Linked DNA regions of Bdellovibrio bacteriovorus str. Tiberius. The protein of the gene in region 1 binds, or shares a complex with, the protein of each later gene. Links are inferred from orthologs where the notes say so. Each region holds a gene or a part of one and is shown in the gene's direction. Other genes may lie near its edges.

What was found.
Region 2: the proteins of gcvH (region 1) and BDT_RS12260 are in contact, whole or in part, in a crystal structure (PDB 3A7A), measured with the Escherichia coli proteins. The link is inferred for Bdellovibrio bacteriovorus str. Tiberius from one-to-one orthologs.

Annotation. Positions count from the first base shown.
Region 1 is NC_019567.1:654,395-661,012, reverse strand. What follows is about bases 569-3,544. They hold gcvH (glycine cleavage system protein GcvH), read left to right. Parts: upstream 569-1,849; coding sequence 1,850-2,239; downstream 2,240-3,544. Other genes in these bases: BDT_RS03250 (DUF4423 domain-containing protein), read right to left, coding at 3,519-3,544; BDT_RS03255 (hypothetical protein), read right to left, coding at 2,457-3,440; gcvT (glycine cleavage system aminomethyltransferase GcvT), read left to right, coding at 757-1,839; BDT_RS03275 (SAM-dependent methyltransferase), read right to left, coding at 569-697. Also shown: BDT_RS03280 (DUF4423 domain-containing protein), read right to left, coding at 1-36; more of BDT_RS03275, read right to left, coding at 191-568; more of BDT_RS03250, read right to left, coding at 3,545-4,316; BDT_RS03245 (hypothetical protein), read left to right, coding at 4,473-4,862; BDT_RS03240 (hypothetical protein), read left to right, coding at 4,918-5,202; BDT_RS19525 (HNH endonuclease signature motif containing protein), read right to left, coding at 5,264-5,689; BDT_RS03235 (J domain-containing protein), read right to left, coding at 5,760-6,467; BDT_RS03230 (hypothetical protein), read right to left, coding at 6,464-6,618. UniProt on the Escherichia coli protein: The glycine cleavage system catalyzes the degradation of glycine. The H protein shuttles the methylamine group of glycine from the P protein to the T protein.
Region 2 is NC_019567.1:2,576,206-2,582,829, forward strand. The notes cover bases 2,456-5,437. They hold BDT_RS12260 (lipoate--protein ligase), read left to right. Parts: upstream 2,456-3,427; coding sequence 3,428-4,447; downstream 4,448-5,437. Other genes in these bases: BDT_RS12250 (methyl-accepting chemotaxis protein), read right to left, coding at 2,456-2,774; sugE (quaternary ammonium compound efflux SMR transporter SugE), read right to left, coding at 2,907-3,242; BDT_RS12265 (metallophosphoesterase family protein), read left to right, coding at 4,667-5,437. Also shown: BDT_RS12245 (methyl-accepting chemotaxis protein), read left to right, coding at 1-957; more of BDT_RS12250, read right to left, coding at 969-2,455; more of BDT_RS12265, read left to right, coding at 5,438-5,797; BDT_RS12270 (hypothetical protein), read left to right, coding at 5,876-6,624. UniProt on the Escherichia coli protein: Catalyzes both the ATP-dependent activation of exogenously supplied lipoate to lipoyl-AMP and the transfer of the activated lipoyl onto the lipoyl domains of lipoate-dependent enzymes.

The DNA of each region.
Region 1 (6,618 bases):
AGAGTAACGGGGATAGTTTTGGCTACGACGAGCCAATTCATCTTCAAGAAATTGTCTAAAATCTGAGTTTTTATTTACATCCTGCATGAGGACACAATTATGTGCAGGGCCCCTGATAATCAATATTTTGTTCACAGTCTTACAGACATTTAATATAGCCATTCGGAGCGCGTCAAAAACTCGCCGAACATTACAGAATTTTATCGAATATCAACAACTTACGGTTTCGACCTCTTTCATCGATCGCAATGATTTCGGAATCACTTTTGTACGAAAAATTCGCCAAATTTTGCAGCCACACAAACAGTTTTTCCTCGTCACGTTGTGGCCCCAGTATCAATCGGTCCGCACTTAAAACACCCGTTTCAGTCAAAGAGCGAACAATTTCCAGAATCGTGTGTGCACCGACACCGGCGATCACCACGCTGCCTTGAACGGGCTGTTCAAGCTGTCCTCCCGGCCGCGGATGGAAAAACGCCTGACAGGCCGAATCGTCGCGGAAGTATTCATTCTGAAAGCGCTGCTCCAGACGCTCGATGATGTGCGGGACCTGGTCGACAAAGTGAACCTCGGTGAACAAACCGCTTTCATAGGCGTTTAAACCCATATAGCCGTGGTCGCAGCAGAAGTCCCAGACAGGCTTTCCGGGCAAAAGATGATCGTAAATAAGCTGCATGCGACGCGAGAGTTTGAACATAGGGCGCAAGATAGAATCCTCATTGACTGAATGTCACGGGGAAAGGATTATGCAACCGCATGAAAAAGACACCTTTAGCAGACACACATGAAAAGCTGGGCGCCCGCATGGTCGACTTTGCCGGTTGGTATATGCCCGTTCAATACATCGGTCTTCGTGAAGAGCACAACAACGTGCGCACGAACGTAGGCCTGTTCGACGTTTCCCACATGGGCGAAATCCGTGTGAAAGGCCCTAAAGCCGTGGAAACCTTGGAATGGCTGACGACCAATGACGTTTCCAAACTGAACGACGGCGAAGCACAGTATTCTTTGCTGCCGAATGATCAGGGCGGCCTGGTTGACGATATCATCGTTTACTGCCTGTCTAAAGATTCTGACTATCTGGTGTGTGTGAACGCCTCCAACAAAGACAAAGACTTTGCCTGGATGACCAAACACAACAAGGGCTCTGATATGACGGACGAATCCGATCTTTGGGGTCAGATCGCCATTCAAGGCCCGAAAGCTTTGGAGCTGTGCGACCGTGTCTTTGACATCAAAGTCAGTGAAATGAAGTCCTTCACCGTAAAATCCGGCACTTTCAAGGGCCACAAGATCATGATCGCCACCACTGGCTACACCGGCGAAAAAGGCTGTGAAGTCTTTGTCGAGGCGGCGGGCACGGCGGACCTGTGGATGACTTTACTGGAAACAGGCAAAGACCTGGGCTGCATGGGCATCGGTTTGGGCGCTCGTGACACTCTGAGAACCGAAATGAAGTATTCCCTGTACGGTCATGAGATCGATGACACAACGAATCCATACGAAGCGGGCCTTGGCTGGGTTATTAAACCGGCTAAAAAGGACTTCATGAATAAAGCCCAAATCGTGGGCAAAAAAGAAGCCGGCCTAACCAGAAATCTTGTGGGATTTAAGATGCTTGAGAAGGGCATCCCCCGTCAGGGATACAGCCTGTTTTCTTTTGACAACAAAGAAATCGGCAAGGTAACTAGTGGTACACACTCACCGACCCTGGACGAGCCTATCGGTATTGCTTTTATCGATGTGGCTTACGCGAAAGAAGGAACTGAATTCCTTCTGGATATCCGCGGCCGTAAGGTGAAAGCCGTGGTTTGTAAAACCCCGTTTGTAACGAAATAAGGAGCCTCAAATGGCATTTCATATCCCTGAAGACTACTACTACACAAAAGAACACGAATGGGCTCAAGTTGACGAGAACATCGTAACCGTAGGTATCACTGAGTTCGCTCAAGACCAATTGGGTGAAGTGGTTTACGTGGAACTTCCAGAAGAAGGTCAAAAAATCACTCAAGGCCAAACTTTCGGTGTTATTGAGTCCGTAAAAGCCGTGAGCGACCTTTACGCTCCTGTTTCCGGCACTGTAATCGAAGTAAACGCGTCCCTGGGCGACGATCCTTCTGTTTTGAACGACGATCCAGTAAATGAAGGCTGGTTGGTTCGTATCGAAATGGATACCGAAAAAGAGCTGGCAAACCTGATGAGAGCTCCAGATTACAAAAAATTGATCAGCGAGAAGTAATTTTCTTGCATTAGCCTAGGTAACTAGGCTATCAATGTTCTTCGAATTTAAGGTGTGCCCCGCTGGTGAAATTGGCAGACACGCTAGACTTAGGATCTAGTGCGCAAGCGTGGGGGTTCAAGTCCCTCGCGGGGCACCAAATCTTTCCCTTGGGAAAGATCCGCAAAAGAAGCTGACTGAATAAGTCGGCTTTTTTTATGCCCGAAATCTGAGTCCACTAGCGTTTGCAATCAATAGTCGACAGCCCCTTGGTGGCATTCCTAATCGTCTTTATGGCTACATCGCCCTTTTTAATTCTTAAGTATTCACAACTCACGGTGCCGCAATTTTCGCTGGAGAACACATAGTCCACACCCATTTCCCTGTCGGCTACGGTGACCGTTTTTTCAGCTCCCCAAATTCGTTCACCCAAGGCCTGGAATTCTTCAATATGTTGACGCGACAACGGAATGATCCTCGCGCCAGGTTTCGACGAAGTTGAAATAATTAAATTGTTTCCAATCTGCTGCATCTGAAGAACAGACTGAACACATTGTCCCGTATGCGCTTTATATGAATTATCAGCAGTGAAGGTATATCCACGGGCATTGAAAGTTGAATAGTTTTGCAGGAAGGCACCGGATATCTGGTACCGACGATCATCAATGTTAGCAAGCCCCAGATATTCGTGAAGAAGAATCGCCATCGCACGACTCTGCACTTCCAGCAAGTCCAGCCCGCATAGCTTATTGGATAAATAAATCTCATTGGTGTCAGAATAGTTAATTGCATCCTTTGTCTGCCCATCCAGAGTCAGATTTTCACTTAGGTAAAACTTAGCCACTGATATCTTGTGCAGCAAGAAAGCTCTTTGCCCCTCGCTCAACAGCGTGGGCATCTCAGCAAGTAAACTGACCAGCTTCTCTGTGTTCTGGTGAATGGAAAGAGCACAAGAATTTCCACCGCCCCCAGTACGAGGCCCCTGTGTTTTCAAAAATGTCTGAAAGTCCTTGAGGTTTTTACCCAAGGCATTGTCCAGAATCAAAGATCCTTCCGGTCGAGCCACGGGCTTAACTTCGATACGAACGGCATCAGGCGCCTTTACCTGCGACAACTGAGGTAGCTTTAACTTTTCGGTCCCAGCATCCAATGCAAAGGTATTCAACGCAAAAAGCGTCACACAGGTGATCAAAATTTTTTCGCAAAATTTCGTGCAGATCATTTAAGTGTCCTTTGCATTCTTTAACTCCTAAGAAAGCAAGGGACATACCACAGTCGTGTCTCATAGTGAGACGGCCATCTAAACCCGGAAAAGATCTATATTAAAGCAATAGGCGTCTTCGGGCTCTGACGGGTCAGCGACCTTATTAAAATCACTGATGAAGTAGGCGATCTTTTTCTTCAACTTTTCAAAGTCCTCTTCAGAGAAGGACTGAATAGAACTATAGTGAGTGGCCTCCCGGTCATTCTTTTGAACATTATCCATGGCGCGCGCACGCCAGTTCGTATGATGACTGCTGATCCAGACGCTGCTGTCTTCCAGATGAATATTCGATGAGTTCCAGCGATATTTATCACCACTTTTTTTGATAAGTTCCATTTTCTCAAGATAGCCGATAACCGTGGCAACACTTGCCTGATTTAGATTCAGCCGTTTTTCAAGGCTCGCTATACTTTGAAACTGCGGCACCGACGTCAGGGTATGGATAGCCGTCGCAAGCCAGGTAGCATAATAAAAGCCGATGTTTGAATCCTGCTCAGAAACGATCACAGAGTCCTTCTGCTGATTCTTAAGCCTGAAGGCCTCGCGGCTCATTTCCCTGGCTTTGGATTCAAGGCGGCGGCGAAGTGCCGGAGTGACAGCCTTTTCCTTATCAATCAACAGATAGAAATAGTCCTGCTCATAGTCAGACATATTCAGATATTCGGCGACTCCGAAGGCCTGATCCAGGCTCAACTGCCCTTTTCCATTCAGACAGGCTGACAAATATGACTTTTGGGTATTGGCGGCCTCCGACAGCCGGGTCAGCGCACCCCTTTCGGAGTCGCAATAGGCTCTTAAGAACGTCTTATAAGACTTGAAATCAAATATATTCATCAGCCAATACCCACTCGCTAAAGTTTAGACAATTGTACACTAATAATGAACATAACGTTTACTAATTAATAACATCTATATTTTTTTGAGACAATGCCTCGGGTATCTTGCATTTGAGTTTACGAATAACGAAAAACAACCTTAAAGGAGTTCTCAATGAAACAAGCGTTCTGTGCACTTATGATCCTGGGTCTGGCTTCTACATCCTTCGCCGCTAAGCCCTACTATACCTGCAACCTGAATTACGCCGGTAACTCAGTACAAGCGGATTCTGAAGTTCTGATTCAATTTAAAAACGGCAAAGTGGCAGTCAAGGGCACTGGCACAACCGGGACATGTATTGGTGACGTAAAGTTCATGGGAAGCGAAGGTCACTATGCCGCCTATTTCGAACACGATGGCAGAACCAACACGACCTGCACCACCTACAATAATATCCAGTGGCTCTCTACCAGCGAAGGTTATGCCTCCATCAGTCCGAATGCAACCGTCGACCTTGCTGATGTCAGCATCGGCGGCATCTGGGCAAGGTACACCTGCAAATAACCCAAATAAATATTTAGAAAAGAAATAACGTAAAAAATAATCTTAAGGAGTTTTTATGAAAAACATGATCTTGGTATCTCTATTCACAGTTATGACCGCTTCTTCTGCCTTTGCCAACTACAGCGATTCTTTGCAAAAAATCAGTGCTGCACTAACTGATGCTAGCGTTGCATCTGCCCTGAAAGGCGAAGCCGTGCAAAAAGTGGAAATTGGTGGTGATGACAATCTTGACGTTCAAATCACTTCCGACAGCTGCCAAACGATCGTAGGCTTGACGTACATCATCTCCAACGATGCAGTCGTTGGCTATAAGGTTGAAAACATCGCCACTTGCCAATAATCCCAAGCAAACCGAAAGAATAATTCCAATGAAGCCGACTGAACAAGTTGGCTTCTTTCATTTATCCCGCTTTTCTATTTACAGGTTCACCCAGCAGTATTCCGTTGAATCGTTCTTTGAGCTTAACAAGCTGAGTTTCTTTTTTTGGGTACCTGCCATAGTTTGCGCGGATTCGGTCGTACCAGCGGTGATAGCGTTCATGATCGTTTCGCGGCATCACACACAAGTTTGAGGGCCGGTTGTCACTGCGACGGCCATTGATGTGATGGACGACTTCCCACGGCTTCAATCGTCGTCCCAGGATTCTTTCGGCGACCACGCGATGCTCGTACCGAGGTCTTCCATAGGTTGACTTTCTAAGAACATAACCATCTCGGTTTTTTGAAGACAGAAGCCACGATAACGGCAAAAAGATCAATTTAACCGGAAGACTTGCAACAAGCCAGACAAAGCGAATGAGACTAAGGCGTCGTCTTCGAGATCTCATGAAGGACTTATCGGCGAAACACGCTGGACCATTAGCCAGGTCGCCAATGACTCAGAATGGGAATCAGTCCCTACAGCATCATATCCACAAAGGATTTATAGAAACCTGCGCCGCACTTGGCGGTGTCTTCATAGAATTTCACGGCTTGTTTGGTTCGGTGGTTCATCGGTTGCTCGGTTCGCACAGTGGCGTCTTTCGCAGTATCGACTGTCGCAGGCTTGGAAGACTCGGCCCGGCTGGAAACCTTGGATTCAGAGGCAGGCTTTGGGGCTTCCTGCGCGGAAGATTTTGTTTCTTGTTTTGGTGGCTCGGCAGTTTTGGCATTTGCTTTCGCTGCGGCCTTGGCGGCAGCTTCGAAATCCGGTCCTGACCATTTTTTTTGTTCCGGTTTTGGATTTACAGATTCTGTTTTTGCGGAAGGCTGCGCCGTCGATGCCGGCTTGGCGGTCGTTTTTGGTGCGGACTTCACCGTGGCGTCGTATCTTTGGCGGGCCATCGGGTCCATCAGAGTGTCGCGGGACACGTTCAGCTTTTTCATCACTTCGGTTGCGGCGCGCAGTTTTTGCGGATCGTTTTGATAGCGATCCGGATGATAGGTTTTCATCAGGCGACGATAGGCTGTGCGGATCTCGGCCTCTGAAGCGTTCTTACTGACATTCAAAATGTCATAATGGCTGCTTTGTGAATTCATGATACGGCGAACTTCATCCGCAGTCTGTGCCAGTGTCACAACCGGCAAAACCAAAGGCAGCAACAGCATCAGAATCAGATTCTTCATTTGCACACCCCCGATTTGGAAGATTCACGAATGGCATCAGCAGCTTTTTCCGGCTTCTTCTTCAACAGTGCCAGAACTTCCTTACGCTGATCTTTAGGTAAATCGGACAGATAACCCAGGAACATCCCCATCTCTTCTGAATTCACCTGCT
Region 2 (6,624 bases), 1.9 Mb from region 1 along the record:
CCCGTCTCCATTCCTTATTCAAACACTCACTGGGGTGTTCTTATCTCAACACCGGTGAAAACCGTTCTGGCCAGTGCCTATTCCCTGCTGTGGAATCAGCTGATTGTCTTTGCCATCTGCCTTCTTGTCATGGGGGCTGCGGTGTATATTATTTCCCGCCGTATTTCCCGCCGCTTCACGGGCTTAACACAAAGTCTGGAGCAATCTGAAAACGTTCTGACATCGGCAATTGATCAGCTCAGTCGCGCGGGACAGAATCTGGCCCAATCCGCCACTGAATCAGCCGCTTCCATCGAAGAAACCGTGGCCAGCCTGGAAGAAATGACATCCATGGTGCAAATGAATGCCGGCAACGCCAAAGAGGCTGCCCGTTTGTCGTCAGACTCCAATCAAAGTGCAGAACGCGGCAACACCGAAATGGGATCTTTGGTGGGTGCCATGACGGAAATCTCTGATTCATCCAGGAAAATTGCCGAAATCAACAGTGTCATTGACGACCTGGCTTTCCAGACCAATTTGCTGGCGCTGAATGCATCCGTGGAAGCCGCCCGTGCCGGTGAACATGGCAAGGGCTTCGCTGTTGTCGCAGAAGCCGTCAGAACTCTGGCGCAGAAATCAGCATCCGCAGCCAAGGACATCAATGTGCTGATCAATGACTCCATCGAAAAAGTCCAGCGCGGCAGCCAGAAAGCGGAAAGCTCCAATTCAAACTTGAAAGAAATTGTCGAATCCGTTCGCAAGGTCAGTCACCTGAACGGGGAAATCTCTTCTGCCAGCAACGAGCAATCCACGGGCATTCAGCAGATCAGCAAAGCGATGAATTCTCTGGATCAGTCGATCCAGACAAACGCCGCTTCCGCTGAAGAAATTTCAGCCACAGTTCAGGAAATCCTGAACCAGGCTCTGGTGATGAAAAAAGTTGTTACGGAGATGAACTCTGTGGTTCACGGGAACTGACGCCGAATATTTTAAGCGGCGCTTAGTACTTTCACAGTCGAATTCATGACTGCGGATTTTTCACTGATATGCGCGGCCGTGTTCACGATCTCGCCGGCTTCAGCGGCATTGCCTTGAATGACCTGATCCAGCTGGTTTATTGCCACATTGATTTGTTCAATCCCCGCCGACTGCTGTTGGCTGGCGCTGGCGATTTCAGAATTCAGCGTCGCCACTTTTTCAATACTTGAAGACATTTGCTTTAATACATCACCATTGGCACGAACCAGCACGGTCCCCTGCTTAACCTGCACCACACTGGTGGAAATCAGCTGGGTGATGTCTTTGGCGGCCACCGCAGATCTTTGCGCCAGGGAACGCACGGCTTCCGCCACAACCGCAAAACCCTTGCCATGCTCGCCTGCGCGGGCGGCCTCTACCGAAGCGTTTAAGGCCAGCAGATTCGTCTGAAAGGCAATGTCGTCAATGATGGAAATGATCTCTTCAATTTTCTGGGAAGAGGATTCAATCTGGGTCATGGTCTGCACCAGCTCCAGGATCTTTTCTTCCCCGGTTTTAGCCAGACGTGCCGAATCTCCGGAAAGCATCGCTGCATTCTGGGCGTTGCCGGTGTTCAGACGAACCATGGAAGTGATCTCTTCCAAAGACGCCACGGTTTCCTCAATCGAAGCCGCCGCGCGAGTCGATGATTCCGCCAGCTGCCCGCCCGTGGAATTCAAATGCTGAATGTCCTCGGTGATCCCGGCAGAGGATTCACTCAAACCCTGGGACAATGTTGAAATCTTTTTCTCGGAACGTTTGGCGCCAAAGTACACCACGGACATCAGCATCATAAGCCCGACCAGGGAAAACCCCAGCTGCCTCCAAAGTGATGCATAGGCTGACGCCAGAATGGTTTTTTCCGGAGTGCGAATGACCAAGGTCCACTTCTGAGAAAGATCATAGATAGATACCGGCATCACCAGGAAAAACTCTTTGCCGCGTTCGGTATTGATATCAATGCCACCAACTTCATGTTTTTGCAGCAGGGCCTGCAAAGCGCTGTCGGCCCTGAACTCCTGCATCACTTCGTCCTGATTTGGCCCTGCGACCACCATCATTTTGTCAGAGACCAGGAACGACTGGGAATCCGCAAAGGGACGGATTTCTGCCACCAGCTCTTTGATTGTATCAAGACTGATATCAATACCCACCAGGCCCTTGGCGGTTCCATTTTGCACAACGGTATAAACTGCAGACGTCATCACCAGCTCTTTGCCATTGACGGTGTCTTTGTAAGGTTCCACCAGCATGCTTTGTTTGGTTTGCATCGGCTGGAAGTACCAATCCCCCAGATCCGGGGTTTCTTCGTTCAGCAAAGTTTTATAAATGATCTGATCACCCTGGCGCACCCACCACGGGTACACGCGTCCGGTCTTTTCATGGAATTCGGTATTGGCAAACTGCGCATCTTTACCGTCATAGGCATTGGGCTCCCACGCCGACCATGTGGCTAGATACTGGGAATCACTTTTTAGAACTTCACGCAGCAACTGATAGCTTTTCTTGCGATCCTGCTGGTGAGTTTCAGCTTCCATCGCCAGATGACGGCCCACAACTTCGGCCTGCGCAAAGGATTTATCCAGATATGATTTAATCTGCTGTGCATACTTGCGGCCCATCTCTTCAGACATCGTGTGCGCTGATTTCTTGGCGTCTTTGAACGAGTCTTGCACCGCCAAGAAGGCAATGCCCCCAAGCACCAGTGTGCCTACAAGGGCGATAGGCAAAGTTAACTGTTGAGTGAACGAAAGTTTTCTGAATCCACGGATGAACATACGACAACTCCAGCTTTTTCCGAACCTTGACAGATTCGGATTAAAAACTGGCAACAGAGAGAGGGCCATAGTCCAGATCCCCTCTCAAATTTGATGTTTTTTCAGAATACTCCCCCGTTGGAATGAGGGACTTTAGTGCCCGCCCGCTGTCGCTTTCAACCCAATGATGGAAACAAGCAACAACGCTAGGAAGAACAGGCGAGCTGGGGTCGCGGCCTCATTAAACAGGAAAATCCCCAGAATCGCTGCACCCAAAGCACCGATCCCCACCCACACGCCGTAAGCTGTACCGATGGGAAGCACTGTCGCTGCCCGCGCCAGCAAAAACATACTGCCCGCCAATGCAACCAAAGTGAGAACACTGGGTACGAGTTTTGTGAAACCTTCGGTGTATTTAAGGCCGATGGCCCAACCGACTTCAAGAAGACCTGCGATTGCCAAAATGATCCATGCTACTGTGTTAGACATACCAACACTCCTTTCGTTAGAAAAAAGCGTCGTCTTGTCCTTACCGGGTACGTCGCACATCGTCCGGGCACATCAGTCGCAGAACTGAGATACAAGGCCATTAAAGCCCATATTGCGCAAAAAGTAAAGGGTCGCGCGCCGCCTCGTTCTTGACCCCTTCCGCGGGGGCGATTAGGTTCAAACCCATGCAAAAGCTTAAAGTGTTTCTGTCAGACAGTTTGAATCCTCACCTTAACCTGGCCACGGAAGAATGGATCTTTCACAATCTGGATCCATCCCAGCAGGTGCTGTTTTTGTGGCGCAATGAAGAAACCGTGGTGATCGGGCGCAATCAGAACCCTTGGTCGGAATGCAACCTCGCCAAAATGAAAGATGAAAAAGTTCATCTGGCCCGTCGCACGACCGGTGGTGGTGCCGTCTTCCATGATTTGCAAAACACCAATTTCACATTCCTGTCGCCGAAAGAATCCTATAAGCGCGAAAACAATGTTCAGATCATCTTTGATGCTTTGAAAACTTTCGGCATTCAGGGCGAAGCTTCCGGGCGCAATGACCTGCTGATCCCATTCCCGGATGGACCCCGCAAATTCAGCGGCAGTGCTTACCGCGAAAAGAAAGACCGCGCTTTCCACCACGGCACTTTGTTGCTAAATACTGATCTGACCCGTCTGGGAAATTACCTGACACCCAATCCAAAAAAACTTCAGGCCAAAGGCAAAGAATCCGTCCGTGCCCGCGTGGCGAACCTGACGGAAGTATCCCCGGGGATCAACCACGATCAGATCGTGACGACATTGGTAAAGTCCTTTGAAAACTTCTATGCCGGTAAAGCCGAAGTGGAATCCCTGACCATGGACAGCCTGAAACTGATCCCGCAGCTGAAGGAACAGTATGACCTGCTCAGCTCTTGGAACTGGCTGTATGGCAACACTCTGGAATTCAGCCACAAGATGGATGAATATCTGTCCCTGGGTTTCTTTGATTTCCATTTCAAAGTGGAAGATGGTCAGATCAAGGATTTGAAAATCTATACCGACTGCCTGTACCCGCATGTGATTGAAGATTTGACGGAGGCTTTGCGTGGCAAAGCTTATCGTGGCGACGCTGTTCGCGAAGCACTTATGAGTGTTCGTGGCAAACACAGCGAATTGAATCTGGGCCTTTCCGAAGTGGAAGAATGGCTCTGCAAAAATATTGAAATCTAAACAAACAAAAAGAATGCAAAAGCCCCGGCAGCGCTCGGTTGCTGGGGTAACACGCCGTTCATCCCGTTTATTACAATCACTCTTGTTCTCTCTGTAAATTCACAAAAACTGTCTATAGCTCCAGCAGGAAAATGAACTTAGACCTGAGTCCATTTTACATACTCACATTCAGCATTAATTTGGCTTAATAAATCAGACCTTTGTTACGATACATACTGTATGAAAACAAAAGTCACCGCCTCAAAAAATATTCTTGCGGCCTTTTTGCTCGTTTCAACTCTCGCTGCGTGTGCCCCATCAACCTCTGACGTCCTAAGCACAGCCCTTCCGGGCACGGACACAGACAATTCCCAGTCGGTACCGGGGACGGACGAGCCGTCAACACCGACACCCCCCGAGCCTGACGATGAGATCAAAGACAGCGCCAAGTCGCTGAAGATCCATGCTTTCGCTGATATGAACATCGATACCAGCGGCACTTATGCCAGCGCCACGATCTCAATTGTGAAGTCCATGATCGCGCGTCAGCCGGCGGCCATTCTTGGTGTGGGTGATTACATCGACGGCGAAAAGAAAAGCCTTTCTGACAGCACCTATGTGAACATGTGGAATCAGTTTTCGAAAAAAGTTCTGTCGTTCATGCGCGACGCGAACATTCCGTTCCTGCCGACGCCGGGCAATCACGATGCCTATTATGCGCAGGAACGCCGCCTGTATGATTCGTTCTGGGGTAACAACAAACCCAACGTGGAATACGTCGATGACGACAACTTCCCGTTCTATTATTCCTTTATCAAAGAAGACGTGTTCTTTGTTTCTTTGGATGACGCCAACTATTCCAAACTTTCCAACCGCACTGCCCAACTGGCGTGGCTGAAGGAACAGCTGTCTTCTGCTCGCGCCAAAGGGGCCCGTGCTCGCGTGGTCTATGGCCATATTCCGCTGTACTCGATCGTCAGCAGCAAAGCCAACAGCTCGACGGTTTATGAAAACGGAGTTCTGGCGGGCGAACGCCGCACTGCTGGCAGCAACACCCTGGAAGCCATCTTACTAAGTCACAATGTGGACCTGGTGATCTTTGGTCATTCCCATGGATTCTATTCCGGCCACTACACTTATCCGGATGGTAAAAAATTACAGGTTGTTTCCATGCCGTGTGCAGGAAGCTCTCCACGATATTTGGTGGGCACCAGCACTCGCACTCCGCAGGGATATGTTGAACTTGTCTTTTCTGAAACGAATCAGCTGACAATTCGCTATTACAATTCATCTGGCACTCAGCAAAGCCTCAGCTCCCTGCCGGCGTCGCTCACGCTGGATTCCAAAAACGGCGTGAAGTACGTACGCTAAACAGGCTTGCAATAAAGTAACTTGGTTTTTATTTTCACCGGCCCTAGTCTCCGTGTTTCACAATACGGAGACTTTTCCATGCTTGCTGCATTTCTATCTTTCGCGCTGATCAGTTCAAATGCCTACAGCTTTCTGGATCCTCAATTTGATAAACACGCTGTAAAAACCTACAACATCGAAGTTTCGGGAAAAGCCATTCCGGAAAAATGCTACATCCTGCAAAGATTCCCGGGGTTGGAAAACAAAATCAACAAAGATGAAGACGCTCTTTGTGCGATGAATCTGTATGCCACCCGTGGCGACCATCCCAAGACACAGATGTACTATGCCTGCCCGAAGGTGAACAGTACCTCGGTGGCGGTGGAATACTACACCATCCCCAAAGGAATGACCGAGGCGCAGTTCCAAAAAACAATCTGCCCCCTGACCCGTTCCGCGAAAAAAGCCATGAAGGACAAAACCGGCTATCCGGATAAAGAGGCGAAATTCAAATTTGCCGCTCCTGGAGTTTCCGTCGGAAGCATTCTGGGCTATTCCCGCCTGACTCAACTTTTCAAATCTGTGGACGTTCCGCCAAGTGTTCTGCGCACGGTGGATCTGGATACGGTCCTAAATCATTCCCTGGCTGGCCGCTATCTGGGTTTGCAGATGGGTAACACCTATTTGAATCAATACTGGTACGATCAGATCGGCCACCTGGTTCGCGCCAAACATGGCAACGTGTCGCAACTGCCGGATGTCTATACCAAGCCTCCGTATGGCTTGGGCATCGTACCGGCCTCTTTCTATAAAGACGGCAAACGCCGAGGACTGTCTGCCAATGCCAC